Paludisphaera rhizosphaerae: one gene and its partner. The protein of the gene in region 2 interacts with the protein of the main gene of each other region in a pairwise test. Links are inferred from orthologs where the notes say so. Each region holds a gene or a part of one and is shown on either strand. Other genes may lie near its edges.

Evidence for each region. Proteins that work in one complex are often made in the same cells at the same time.
Region 1: the proteins of leuS (region 2) and ligA interact in binary tests that used the Escherichia coli proteins (3 or more experiments, as listed by UniProt). The link is inferred for Paludisphaera rhizosphaerae from one-to-one orthologs.

What each region holds. Positions count from the first base shown.
Region 1 is NZ_JAALCR010000006.1:311,330-316,497, reverse strand. Bases 1,236-4,195 are described here. They hold ligA (NAD-dependent DNA ligase LigA), read left to right. Parts: upstream 1,236-1,681; coding sequence 1,682-3,709; downstream 3,710-4,195. Other genes in these bases: G5C50_RS10290 (hypothetical protein), read left to right, coding at 3,968-4,195; G5C50_RS10300 (hypothetical protein), read left to right, coding at 1,236-1,626. Outside these bases: G5C50_RS10305 (NIPSNAP family protein), read left to right, coding at 1-365; more of G5C50_RS10300, read left to right, coding at 601-1,235; more of G5C50_RS10290, read left to right, coding at 4,196-4,393; G5C50_RS10285 (hypothetical protein), read left to right, coding at 4,521-4,955; G5C50_RS10280 (serine/threonine-protein kinase), read right to left, coding at 4,982-5,168. UniProt on the Escherichia coli protein: DNA ligase that catalyzes the formation of phosphodiester linkages between 5'-phosphoryl and 3'-hydroxyl groups in double-stranded DNA using NAD as a coenzyme and as the energy source for the reaction.
Region 2 is NZ_JAALCR010000001.1:226,037-231,670, forward strand. What follows is about bases 1,188-4,613. They hold leuS (leucine--tRNA ligase), read left to right. Parts: upstream 1,188-1,524; coding sequence 1,525-4,413; downstream 4,414-4,613. Other genes in these bases: G5C50_RS01000 (FAD-binding domain), read left to right, coding at 4,460-4,613. In the rest of the region: G5C50_RS00990 (peptidoglycan recognition protein family protein), read right to left, coding at 1-742; more of G5C50_RS01000, read left to right, coding at 4,614-5,634.

The sequences.
Region 1 (5,168 bases), on a different replicon or contig from region 2:
TGACCCTCTCGGCCAAGGCCGACGAGCCCCACCGCGTCTTCGAGCTGCGCACGTATCACACGCCCGACGGCAAGCTCGTCGACCTCCACAAGCGGTTCCGCGACCACACCTGCGCCCTGCTCAAGAAGCACGGGGCCGAATTAGTCGGCTTCTGGGTGCCCACCGACGACAAGGACGCCAAGGACAAGACCCTCATCTATCTCGTCGCGTACCCCAACCGCGAGGCCGCGACCAAGACCTGGAAGGCTTTCCGCGAAGATCCGGAGTGGATCAAGGCCAAGGCCGAGAGCGAGAAGAACGGCTCGCTCACCGAGAAGGTCGAATCCGTCTTCCTGGCCCCCACCGACTACAGCGCCATGAAGTGAGCGACGTTGAACCAAGGGGGGCGAAAGTGCTAGTCTGAAGGTCGTCCGACGCCCCGCGGCCCCGCCATTTTCGCCGCGGCCGGTGCGTCGGGTCGTGGGCGGCGAGCAACGGCGCGGGCGTCCTCGACGCCCCCGACCTTCCCCCGCGCGGGACCTCTCCGAGCCTGATCGACCGACGTCCCGAGGACGCCGGCCGGATTCGGGCGATTCGAGCCAGACAGGCCGGAAGCGAACGATGGCCAGACGACCGAGTGTTCAGGAGATCCTGGAAGCCGCCCGACGCGGAGGCCAGACCCCCGCCGAGTCCCAGAAACCAGCGGCGCCGTCTCCTTCGCCGCCGGCTCCCGAGCCCACGCCCAAGGCCGCCGGTCCTCAGCCCCGGCTGAGCCTCCAGGAGAAGCTCGGTCAGGCCCAGCTCGAGCGCGAGGCCCGCGCAGGCGCGTCAACGGCCGAACCGGCCCGACGCCTCACGCTCCAGGAGAAGCTCGATCAGGCGAATGTCGAGCGCGGGGCCCGCATCGCGGCCCGCAACGGCGCGGCGGCGTCCAGCGATCCGGTCGTCGCCGACGTTCCCGCCGCCCCGGGCCGGCTGACGCTCCGCGAGAAGCTGGAGAAAGCTCGCGCCGAACGCAAGCCCGCGACCATCCTGACGGCACCCGCACCGGCCCAGGCGTCGGCAGCCGCACCGGCCGCCGCCGCCGCTGCGCCGGGCCGCAAGCTGACGCTCCAGGAGAAGCTGGCCGCCGCGCGTGGCGAGGGGTCGCCGGCCGCGACGCCGCCTCCCGCGGCTCCCGCTCCGGCACCGACCGCGCCGGCCGGCAAGATGTCCGTGAAGGACAAGCTCGCCGCGGCGAGAGGCCTGGCGGCCCAGCCGGTCCCCCAGAAGCCGGCGACTGCGCCGGCCGAAACTTCGCCCGTCGCTTCGCCTGCGGCCGATCGAGAGCTACCCCCGCTCGGTGAGATCACCGACACGAAGGACCTCGCCGAGGCCCTGCGACGCACCGGCGCGAAGAAAGCCGAGGAAGCCGCGACCCGCCCGCCCGCCGCAACCATTGTCGTCCGCCCCATTTTCGACCATTCAGCGGCTCCGGCTCGGCCCTCCGCGCCGGATGTCAGGATCGAGCCGCCGATTCGCTCGCAGGTGCATGTCGACGGCCGCGGGATGTTGATCTACGCGACCTGGTGGACGATCGCGGGCTGGGTCGGCCTTGGCGCGGTCGTCCTCTGGCTGCTTCGCCTCCTCGCGACAGGCTCGTCCTGATCCCCGAGGCCGGTTCGGGCCGATAAGATGAGAAGCGCGAAGGGAGGCCCGAACGATGGCGACGGACGACGTGAAGCGCGAGGCCGAGTCCCTCCGCGCCGAGATCGAGCGGCACAACCGGCTCTACTATCAGGAAGCCGCCCCCGAGATCAGCGACCGCGACTACGATCGGCTGATGCAGCGGCTGACCGAGATCGAGGCCGAGCATCCGGAACTCGCCACACCCGACAGCCCCACCCAGCGCGTCGGCGGCGAGCCGCTATCCCAGTTCGCGACGGTCGTCCACGCCGTCCCGATGCTCTCGATCGACAACACCTACAACTACGACGAGGTTCGCGAGTGGGACGCACGCGTCCGTCGCGGCCTCAACGCAGGAGAGACGGTCCGCTACGTCGTCGAGTTGAAGGTCGATGGCGTGGCCGTTTCCGTCCGCTATGAAGACGGGAAGTTCGTGCTAGGGTCGACCCGCGGCGACGGCGAGCGCGGCGACGACATCTCGGCCAATCTGCGGACCGTCCGCGACCTCCCCCTGAAGCTGCACGGGAAGGCCCCCGAGGTCTTGGAAGTCCGCGGCGAGGTCTACATGACCAACGCCGAGCTGGCACGCCTGAACGAGCTGCGCAAGGAGGCCGGCGACAAGCCTTTCGAGAACCCGCGAAACTCCACGGCCGGCTCGCTCAAGCTGCTGGATTCCCGCCTCTGCGCCCGCCGCCGACTCAAGTTCATCGGCCACGGCCTGGGCGAGGTCCGAGGGCTCGACGAGACGTCCTTCTACGACGTATTCCAGAAGCTGAAAGCCCTGGGAATCCCGGTCAGCCCGCACGTCGTCCGCTGCGATTCGATCGACGAGGTCATCGAGCACGCCAAGGAGTGGGAGACGCGGCGGAACACGCTCGACTTCCAGACCGACGGCCTGGTGGTGAAGGTGGACGACCTCGGCCAGCGCAACCGGCTGGGATCGCGGAGCAAGTCGCCGCGGTGGGTGATCGCGTTCAAATACGAGGCCGAGCAGGCGATCACGAAGATCACCCAGATCACCGTGCAGGTCGGCAAGACCGGAAAGCTCACGCCGGTCGCCGAGCTGGAACCCGTCCGCCTGGCCGGCACGACCGTCAAGCGCGCCACGCTCCACAACGCGGATGAGATCCGCCGCAAGGACGTCCGCGAAGGGGACACGGTCGTCGTCCAGAAGGCCGGCGAGATCATCCCCCAGGTCGTCCGCGTCGAGACCGAGGCACGCACCGGCAACGAAGTCGAATTCGTCTTCCCCGACCGCTGCCCGAGTTGCGAGGCCCCCGTCGTCCGCGACCCCGGCGAGGTCGACTACCGCTGCTCGAACCGGCCCTCGGCCTGCTCCCAGCAGTTCGAGCGGAGGCTGCGGCAGTACGCCCACCGCGACTCGCTGGACATCGAGGGCCTCGGCGACAAGCTCGTCGATCAACTGGTGAAGACCAACCTCGTCCGGAGCCTCCCCGACCTCTACCGGCTGGACGCGGCGACGCTCGCCGGACTGGAGCGCATGGGGGAGAAGTCGGCTGAGAACTTGTTGGCGGGCGTCGAGCAGAGCAAGCGCAAGACGCTCGACCGCTTCATCAACGGTCTGGCGATCCGCCACGTCGGCGTGCGGATGTCCGAAGTCCTGGCCACGCGTTTCCGGACGCTCGCCGAGCTGCGCAACGCGTCCCTCGCCGATCTGGAAGCCGTCCCCGAGGTCGGCGCCGTCGTCGCGGCGAGCGTTCACGAGTTCCTCCAGGAACCCGACCACCAGCGCCTGCTCGACGAGTTGACCGAACTCGGCGTCGACCCGCAGCCCTACACCCCGGTTTCATCAACGGCCGCCAATCTCCCGTTCCTGGGCAAGACGTTCGTCCTGACCGGAACGCTTCCGAAACGCTCGCGCGCGGAGGCCGAGACGCTCATCAAGAGCCTGGGCGGCAAGGTGACCGGCTCCGTCTCCAAATCGACCGGCTACGTCCTGGCCGGCGCCGATCCCGGCAGCAAGCTCGACAAGGCCCACGCCCTGGGCGTCGCCGTACTCGACGAGGCTGAGTTCGAGCGGATGGCTGGAGTTGAGAATTCGTGACGATCCTGCATCTCTGCACCCTTGCGGCGGCGGACAGAGAGCATACGATGGGATCCGGATCAACAATATCATTCCGAACCAATTCGCCCCAACGCCTGACTCTGCCGCAGTGATTCGTTGGCGGGACTCGCACGATCGCGGAGCAGAGCCCGCCTCGCCTGGTGAAGAAGCAACATCACGTCTTCGGCGTTGTACTTCATCGAGACGCAGAACTCGCGAAGCCCACCTCTGACGCCAGACACCGTGAGGAGCCCTGCCATGCCCGCGTTGCCGCCTCGGGTCAAAATCTTCGCGGAGGCGCGTGCCGTCGTCATTGTCGCGATCGTGAAGAACGTCGGACGCATCACCGTCGCTCCCAATCAGGGAACAGTGACCCTGAGCAACGATCCCACGCATCCTCGAGCGATTCTTCGGTCGGTCATCCGAAAGCTCTCGCTTGGGCCCGGATCGAAACACTCCATACTAATCGCCGGCTTATTCTACGCCGACCATTTCGGCAAGCTCAGCAAGAGAAAAGAGAAAGTGACTTTCGGCGACACAGCGGACATCGATATCACGGTTACAAATACGCCGCCCGGAAGCACCACGCCGAGCAACGTGACGATTCATGAGACCGCCGTCAGCGTTGACTCCGAACCGAACGACGTCCCAAACCCGCTCGACGATTTCCTCTTCAGCAACTGAATCACGAACGAACGCAGCCGCCACGCCCCAGATCGGACTATATCGATTTTTTCTTGCAACGAAGTAAACCAAGACGCGTAATAGTGCGAGAAGGATTTGTGCAACTCCACATCGGGAGGTCGCTTTCATGGCCGACTCTCACGTCAAGATCTTCAAAAAGTCCCGGCGAGGCGTCGCTCTCCACTTCGCGAAGGGCATAGGAGATCTCTCGATTAAAGAGGGCACCATCCCCTACGTCCAACTTGGCGATGGCAAACATAAGATCACACGTTTGCTCGTTCGTCAGCAGTCGCTCGGCAAGAAGACCACGTACATTCTGCTTGTCGTGGGGTTCAAATACGAAAAAGACCCATACGTTTTGATCGAGCAGAAGGCGACGAAGGGGCAGGCGGACGGCGACGTCAAGGAAGATCAAGCCTCGGTAGACATCACCCTGACGAATGAGCCGCCCAACGGCAGCGATCCGGTCGACATCGACATCGTCGCGACGGATGAAGATCCCAGCACCGAGGAGAACGAGTCGCCCGAGCTTCCCGACGATGACGTCCTCGTGAATACCTGACAGAACAAGTGGAGAGACCTAGGCTCTCAGTCGCCGGCCGCCGGCAGGCCGCTCAATGCGACCTCGAATTCTTCGAGGCTTCTCTGCGTCCGCGCGTTACGGGGATTCACATCTCGGGCTGAGCGGAGATGAACGAGGGCCTCCTCCAGCCGGGGCCGCGCCGCCTTCACGTTCGACTGGCGAACGTCCAGAAGAGCGAGCTTGCCGAGGGCC
Region 2 (5,634 bases):
GCTTGCGGTGCTCGGCGTCGATGTCGGAGTACGACCCCGTTTCCGTCGCGCTGTGGTGGACGACGACGTACTTCCAGGGGCGGTCGACCTTGTTGGGGAAGTAAAGGTCGTTGACCTCGTCGTTGACGAAGTAACCCGCCAGGGCGTCGGACGTGCTGGTGCGACGGACCACGCCGGCCGTGGAGGTCGTCCGCAGGCTGTTGCCGCCGCTCCCCATGCTCGTCGGGCTGGAGGCCGGGGCGGCGAGATCGGGGACGGACGACTTGGCCTTGGAATCGATCGGCGGCCGGAGGCTGCGCGAGCGGCTGCTGCTCGTGGCGGCCGGGATGTCGTCGAGCAAGGGCTCAGGGGCCGCTGTCGGCTGCCGCTCGCTGCTCGTGCTCGGCGTACGGCGGGACGTCGACGCCGGGGACGGGGGTGAGGGGTCTACGGACGAGTCGAGAGCCCCGCTGGGGGTGCTGATGACCGGTTCGCCGCTTCGGGTCGAACTTCCCTGAATCACGGTCGAGCCCGGTTCAACGACGGTCGATCCCGTGCCGCCGCAGCTTGAGCAACCGCCGCCGGCGCCGTTGCAACTCGTGCAAGGGCTGGGGGCCACGACCGCGCGGGGGGCGGCCATGACGGGTCGCAGAACGGAACGCCTGTGATTGCAGCCCGCCGTCAGCAGCATGCCGACGGCCGCGGCCGCGAGGCACGCCCGCTGGGCGCGCAGAACGATCGGGGCCTGTCTACTGGTGGCCATCATCCCATCTCCTGGTCGGGCGGATCATTCGCTCGACATCCCGGGTCGAGCCTCGACACCCATGAATCGCAAGAGCGATGCCGAACCACCGGCCGCACGATCATGGCGAGGGACCAAGAATCCCGACTTCGACTGAAGTCTACACGCCGATCGGCCGAAGGGCGGGTTTCCCAGAGAATTTTGCAAGAAATCCTCAAGTCCGGGGCGAGCGCCGCCGCTTCCCGGCTTGTAAAAACGACAATCGATTGCAAGATTCAGCATTCGTCGACGTGTCGAGGCGACGGTCGCGAGGACTGCGAGGATCTGGATGATGGGGAGGTTTTCGCGGCCCTCGCGGACGAAGTCGATCCTGAGGGTCGCTCGCCCGCACGCAGGCGCGACGCTGGCGACGTTGGACAGGAATCGGTATGCTCGAAACTCTGATCGGCTGAAGGCCCCCGACATCGCGGAGGGCCTTTTTTGCTGATCGTCGCGGATTCTGGGCAGGCTCGGCGAAGATGGTCTTCCCCCCTCGCGGGGGAAGACAGACCCCAAGGGGGTCAGATGAGGGGGACGACCGCCGTCGAACGCGCATTCAATGCAGCGACCTCGAAGCGACGCCGATCCCCCCTCATCCGGCCCTTCGGGCCACCTTCCCCCGCGAGGGGGGAAGGCCGTTAACGATCGCACCCACCCACATCCAACACGGTCGACATTGCTGACGGTCGTGACGATTCGATAAAGAGAGGTCGAGACGCGCCGGGGGCCACAAAGCCCACCGCCGCGTCGGAGAGTCCAACGCCATGCCCGCGTACCACCCGCAGCGGATCGAGCCCAAGTGGCAGGCTTACTGGGAGAGTCGCAACACCTTCGCGACTCCCGACCTCGATCGGTCGCGGCCGAAGCTATACATCCTCGATATGTTCCCCTACCCCAGTGGCGCGGGGCTGCACGTCGGCCACCCCGAAGGGTACACGGCCACCGACATCGTCTGCCGCTTCAAGCGGATGAAGGGGTTCAACGTCCTGCACCCGATGGGCTGGGACGCCTTTGGCCTCCCCGCCGAGCAGTACGCGGTCCAGACCAACACCCACCCGCGGATCACGACCCAGGCGAACATCGACAACTTCCGCCGCCAGATCAAGTCGCTGGGCTTCTCCTACGACTGGTCGCGCGAGATCGACACGACCGACCCCTCGTACTACAAGTGGACCCAATGGATCTTCCTGAAGATCCACGACACCTGGTACGACGCCGACTTCGAGTGGACCGACCCCCAGGGCCGCGCCCGCAAGGGCAAGGGCCGCCCGATCGCCGAACTGCCGATCCCCACCGGAGTCGATCCCGACGCCTATCGCGACTCGAAGCGCCTCGCCTATCGCGCCGAGGTCCCCGTCAACTGGTGCCCGGCCCTCGGCACGGTCCTCGCCAACGAGGAAGTCATCGACGGCAAATCCGAGCGCGGGGGGCATCCCGTCGTCCGGATGCCACTGACCCAGTGGATGCTCCGGATCACGGCCTACGGCGACCGCCTCATCGAGGACCTCGACGTCGTCGACTGGCCCAAGCCGATCAAGGACATGCAGCGCAACTGGGTCGGCCGCAGCGAGGGGGCCGAGGTCGACTTCCCCATCGTGCTGGGCGGCCAGGCCCCTGCCCGTCCCGTCGGCCTCTTCCCCGAGGTTCCCGCCGAGGGCGTCATCCGGGTCTACACGACCCGTCCCGACACCCTCTTCGGCGCGACCTACATGGTGCTAGCCCCCGAGCACTCGCTCGTCGACCGGATTACCACGCCCGAGCAGAAAGCGGCCGTGGCCGCCTACCGCGAGCAGGCCGCGCGAAAGAGCGACCTCGACCGCACGGACCTCGCCAAGACCAAGACGGGCGTTTTCACCGGCGGCCATGCCGTGAACCCCGCCACCGGCGAGCCGATTCCCGTCTGGATCGCCGACTACGTCCTGATGGGCTACGGCACCGGTGCGATCATGGCCGTCCCCGCGCACGACGAGCGCGACTTCGAGTTCGCCAAGACCTTCGACCTGCCGATCCGGGCCGTCGTCGAGCCCCCCGCCGCCTGGCTCCTGGCGAATGCCTCCCCCAGCCGCGAGGACGCCCCGGCCGATCCCGCCAAGCTCCTGCAAGCTTACAAGGCCGACCCCGGCGCGTTCATCGGCGTCTTCCACGACGAGGGTGTCTCGATTCAGTCGCGCAACGCCGAGTTCGTCCTCGAAGGCAAGCCCACCTCTGAGGCCAAGCCGGCGATCACCGCCTGGCTGTCGGGGAGGGGCGTGGGGCGCAAGGCGGTCAATTACAAGCTCCGCGACTGGCTATTCTCCCGCCAGCGATACTGGGGCGAGCCCTTCCCCGTCGTCCTCGACGAGAACGACCGCGTCACGGCGCTCGGAGAGGACGAACTTCCGGTTCTGCTCCCCGACCTTGACGACTTCAAGCCGACCGGAAGCCCCGAGCCGCCGCTGAGCAAGGCGAAGACGTGGGTGACCTACTCGGAGAAGCTCCGGCGCGAGATCAACACGATGCCCCAGTGGGCCGGCTCGTGCTGGTACTACCTCCGCTATATCGACCCCACGAACCCCGACCGCGGCTGGGATCCCGAGAAGGAGAAGTACTGGCTCCCCGTCGACCTCTACGTCGGCGGCGCGGAGCACGCCGTGCTCCACCTGCTCTACAGCCGGTTCTGGCACAAGCTGCTCTTTGACCGCGGCCTTGTCAGCACGCCGGAGCCGTTCCAGCGCCTCGTCAATCAGGGGATGATCCTGGGCGAGACCGAGTACACCGGCTATCGCGAGCCTTCCGGCGCGTGGGTGCCGGTCGGGCAGGTCGCGTTCAACGAGCACGGCACGCCCGCCCGCAAGGGGGACGCTTCGAACGTGCTGGAGACCGTGAAGCTCGACGAGGAGACTGTCGTCAAGAAGGGTGAAGGGTTCGTCCTCAAGGATTCGCCCGACGTCCGGATCGACGCCCGCGCTCACAAGATGTCCAAGAGCCGGGGGAACGTCATCAACCCCGACGTGGTCGTCTCGGAATACGGCGCCGACAGCCTGCGTCTCTACGAGATGTTCATGGGCCCGCTTGAGGCGGTGAAGCCCTGGAGCATGAAGGGCGTCGAGGGCGTCTATCGCTTCCTGGGCCGGGCCTGGCGGATGATCGTGGACTCCGAGGCCGAGGAGGTGAAGGCCGACCCCCACGTCGTCGACGTGGAGCCGACTCCCGAGCAGGCCAAGCTGATCGCCCGGACGATCGCCGCGGTGGGCGACGACTACGAGGCTCTCCGGTTCAACACGGCCGTCAGCCGGCTGATGGAGTTCGTCAACGCCTTCACCGGGGCCGAGGTCCGGCCCAAGCAGGCAATGGAGACGTTCACGCTCCTGCTCGCCCCGATGGCTCCGCACGTCGCCGAGGAACTGTGGGAGATCCTTGGCCATCGCGAGACGCTCGCCTACGAGCCCTGGCCGGCTTTCGACCCGGCCCTGCTCAAGGACGACGAGGTCGAGATCCCCGTCCAGATCCTGGGCAAGCTCCGCGGCAAGATCGTCGTCCCGGCCGACTCCGACGCTCAGGCGATCGAGGCCATCGCCAGGGCCGACGAACGCATCGCGGCTCTGCTGGAAGGGAAAACCGTCCGCAAGGTGATCGTCGTCCCCGGCAAGCTGATCAACTTCGTGGCGAACTGACGGGGACGGCCGGGAATCGTCCACCTCGATCTGGAGGAAGGGACGCATGAAGGTCGCCATCAACGGGGCGGGCGTCGCGGGGCCCGCCCTGGCCTACTGGCTTCATCGGGGCGGTCACGAGGTCGTCCTGATCGAGAAGGCCCCCGAGTTTCGCACCGGCGGCTACATCATCGATTTTTGGGGCGTGGGGTACACGGTCGCGGAACGGATGGGGATCTTGCCGGCCGTGAAGCAGGCCGGCTATCTGGTCCGAGAGCTTCGGATCGTCGACGAGCACGGAAACAGAGTCGGCGGCTTCGACGCCTCTATCTTTCACCGCCTGGCCGACGGCCGCTTCACCAGCGTCGCCCGCGGCGATCTCGCGAAGGCGATTTACAGCACTATCGAGGGTCGTGTGGAGACCATGTTCTCCAACAGCATCGCGGCCCTGGAAGAGAGCGATGATTACATCCGAGTTTCCTTCGAACGCGGCTCGCCGCGCGACTTCGACCTGGTGGTCGGCGCGGATGGGCTGCATTCGACTGTAAGGGAGTTGGCCTTCGGACCCGAAAGCCGATTCGAGCGGCGGCTTGGCTACGGCGTGGCGGCCGTGGAGGTCGAGGGATATCAGCCTCGCGACGAACTCGTGTATGTCGCGTATGCCATGCCGGGCCGGCAGGTCGCTCGGTTCGCTCTTCGCGACGATCGGACGTTGTTTCTCTTCATCTTCGTCGACGAGGAGGTTGAGGGGGCCAAGCCTCACGATGTTGCGGGGCGGAAGAGGCTCCTGCATCGGGTTTTCGGCGACGGCGGTTGGGAATGTTCCCGGATCCTGGAGGCCGTCGATCAGGTCCACGACGTGTACTTTGACAACGTCAGCCAGATCCGGATGGACGCCTGGTCGAAAGGACGGGTCGTCCTGGTCGGAGACGCCGCCGCGTGCGCATCGCTCCTCGCCGGCGAAGGGGCCGGGCTGGGTTTGACCGAGGCCTATGTCCTGGCCGGCGAACTGTTCCGGGCGCCCGGCGACCACCCGGAGGCCTTCCGACGCTACGAGGAGCGGTTGCGAGGGTTTGTGGAAGGGAAGCAGAAATCGGCGAAGGGATTCGCCTCGACGTTCGCCCCCAAAACGCGGTTCGGAATCTGGTTCCGCAACCTGGCCACACGCTTGATGGCGGCGGATCCGGTAGCTCGCGTTCTATCCGGCGGCATGGTTCGGGACGATTTCGAGCTTCCGGACTA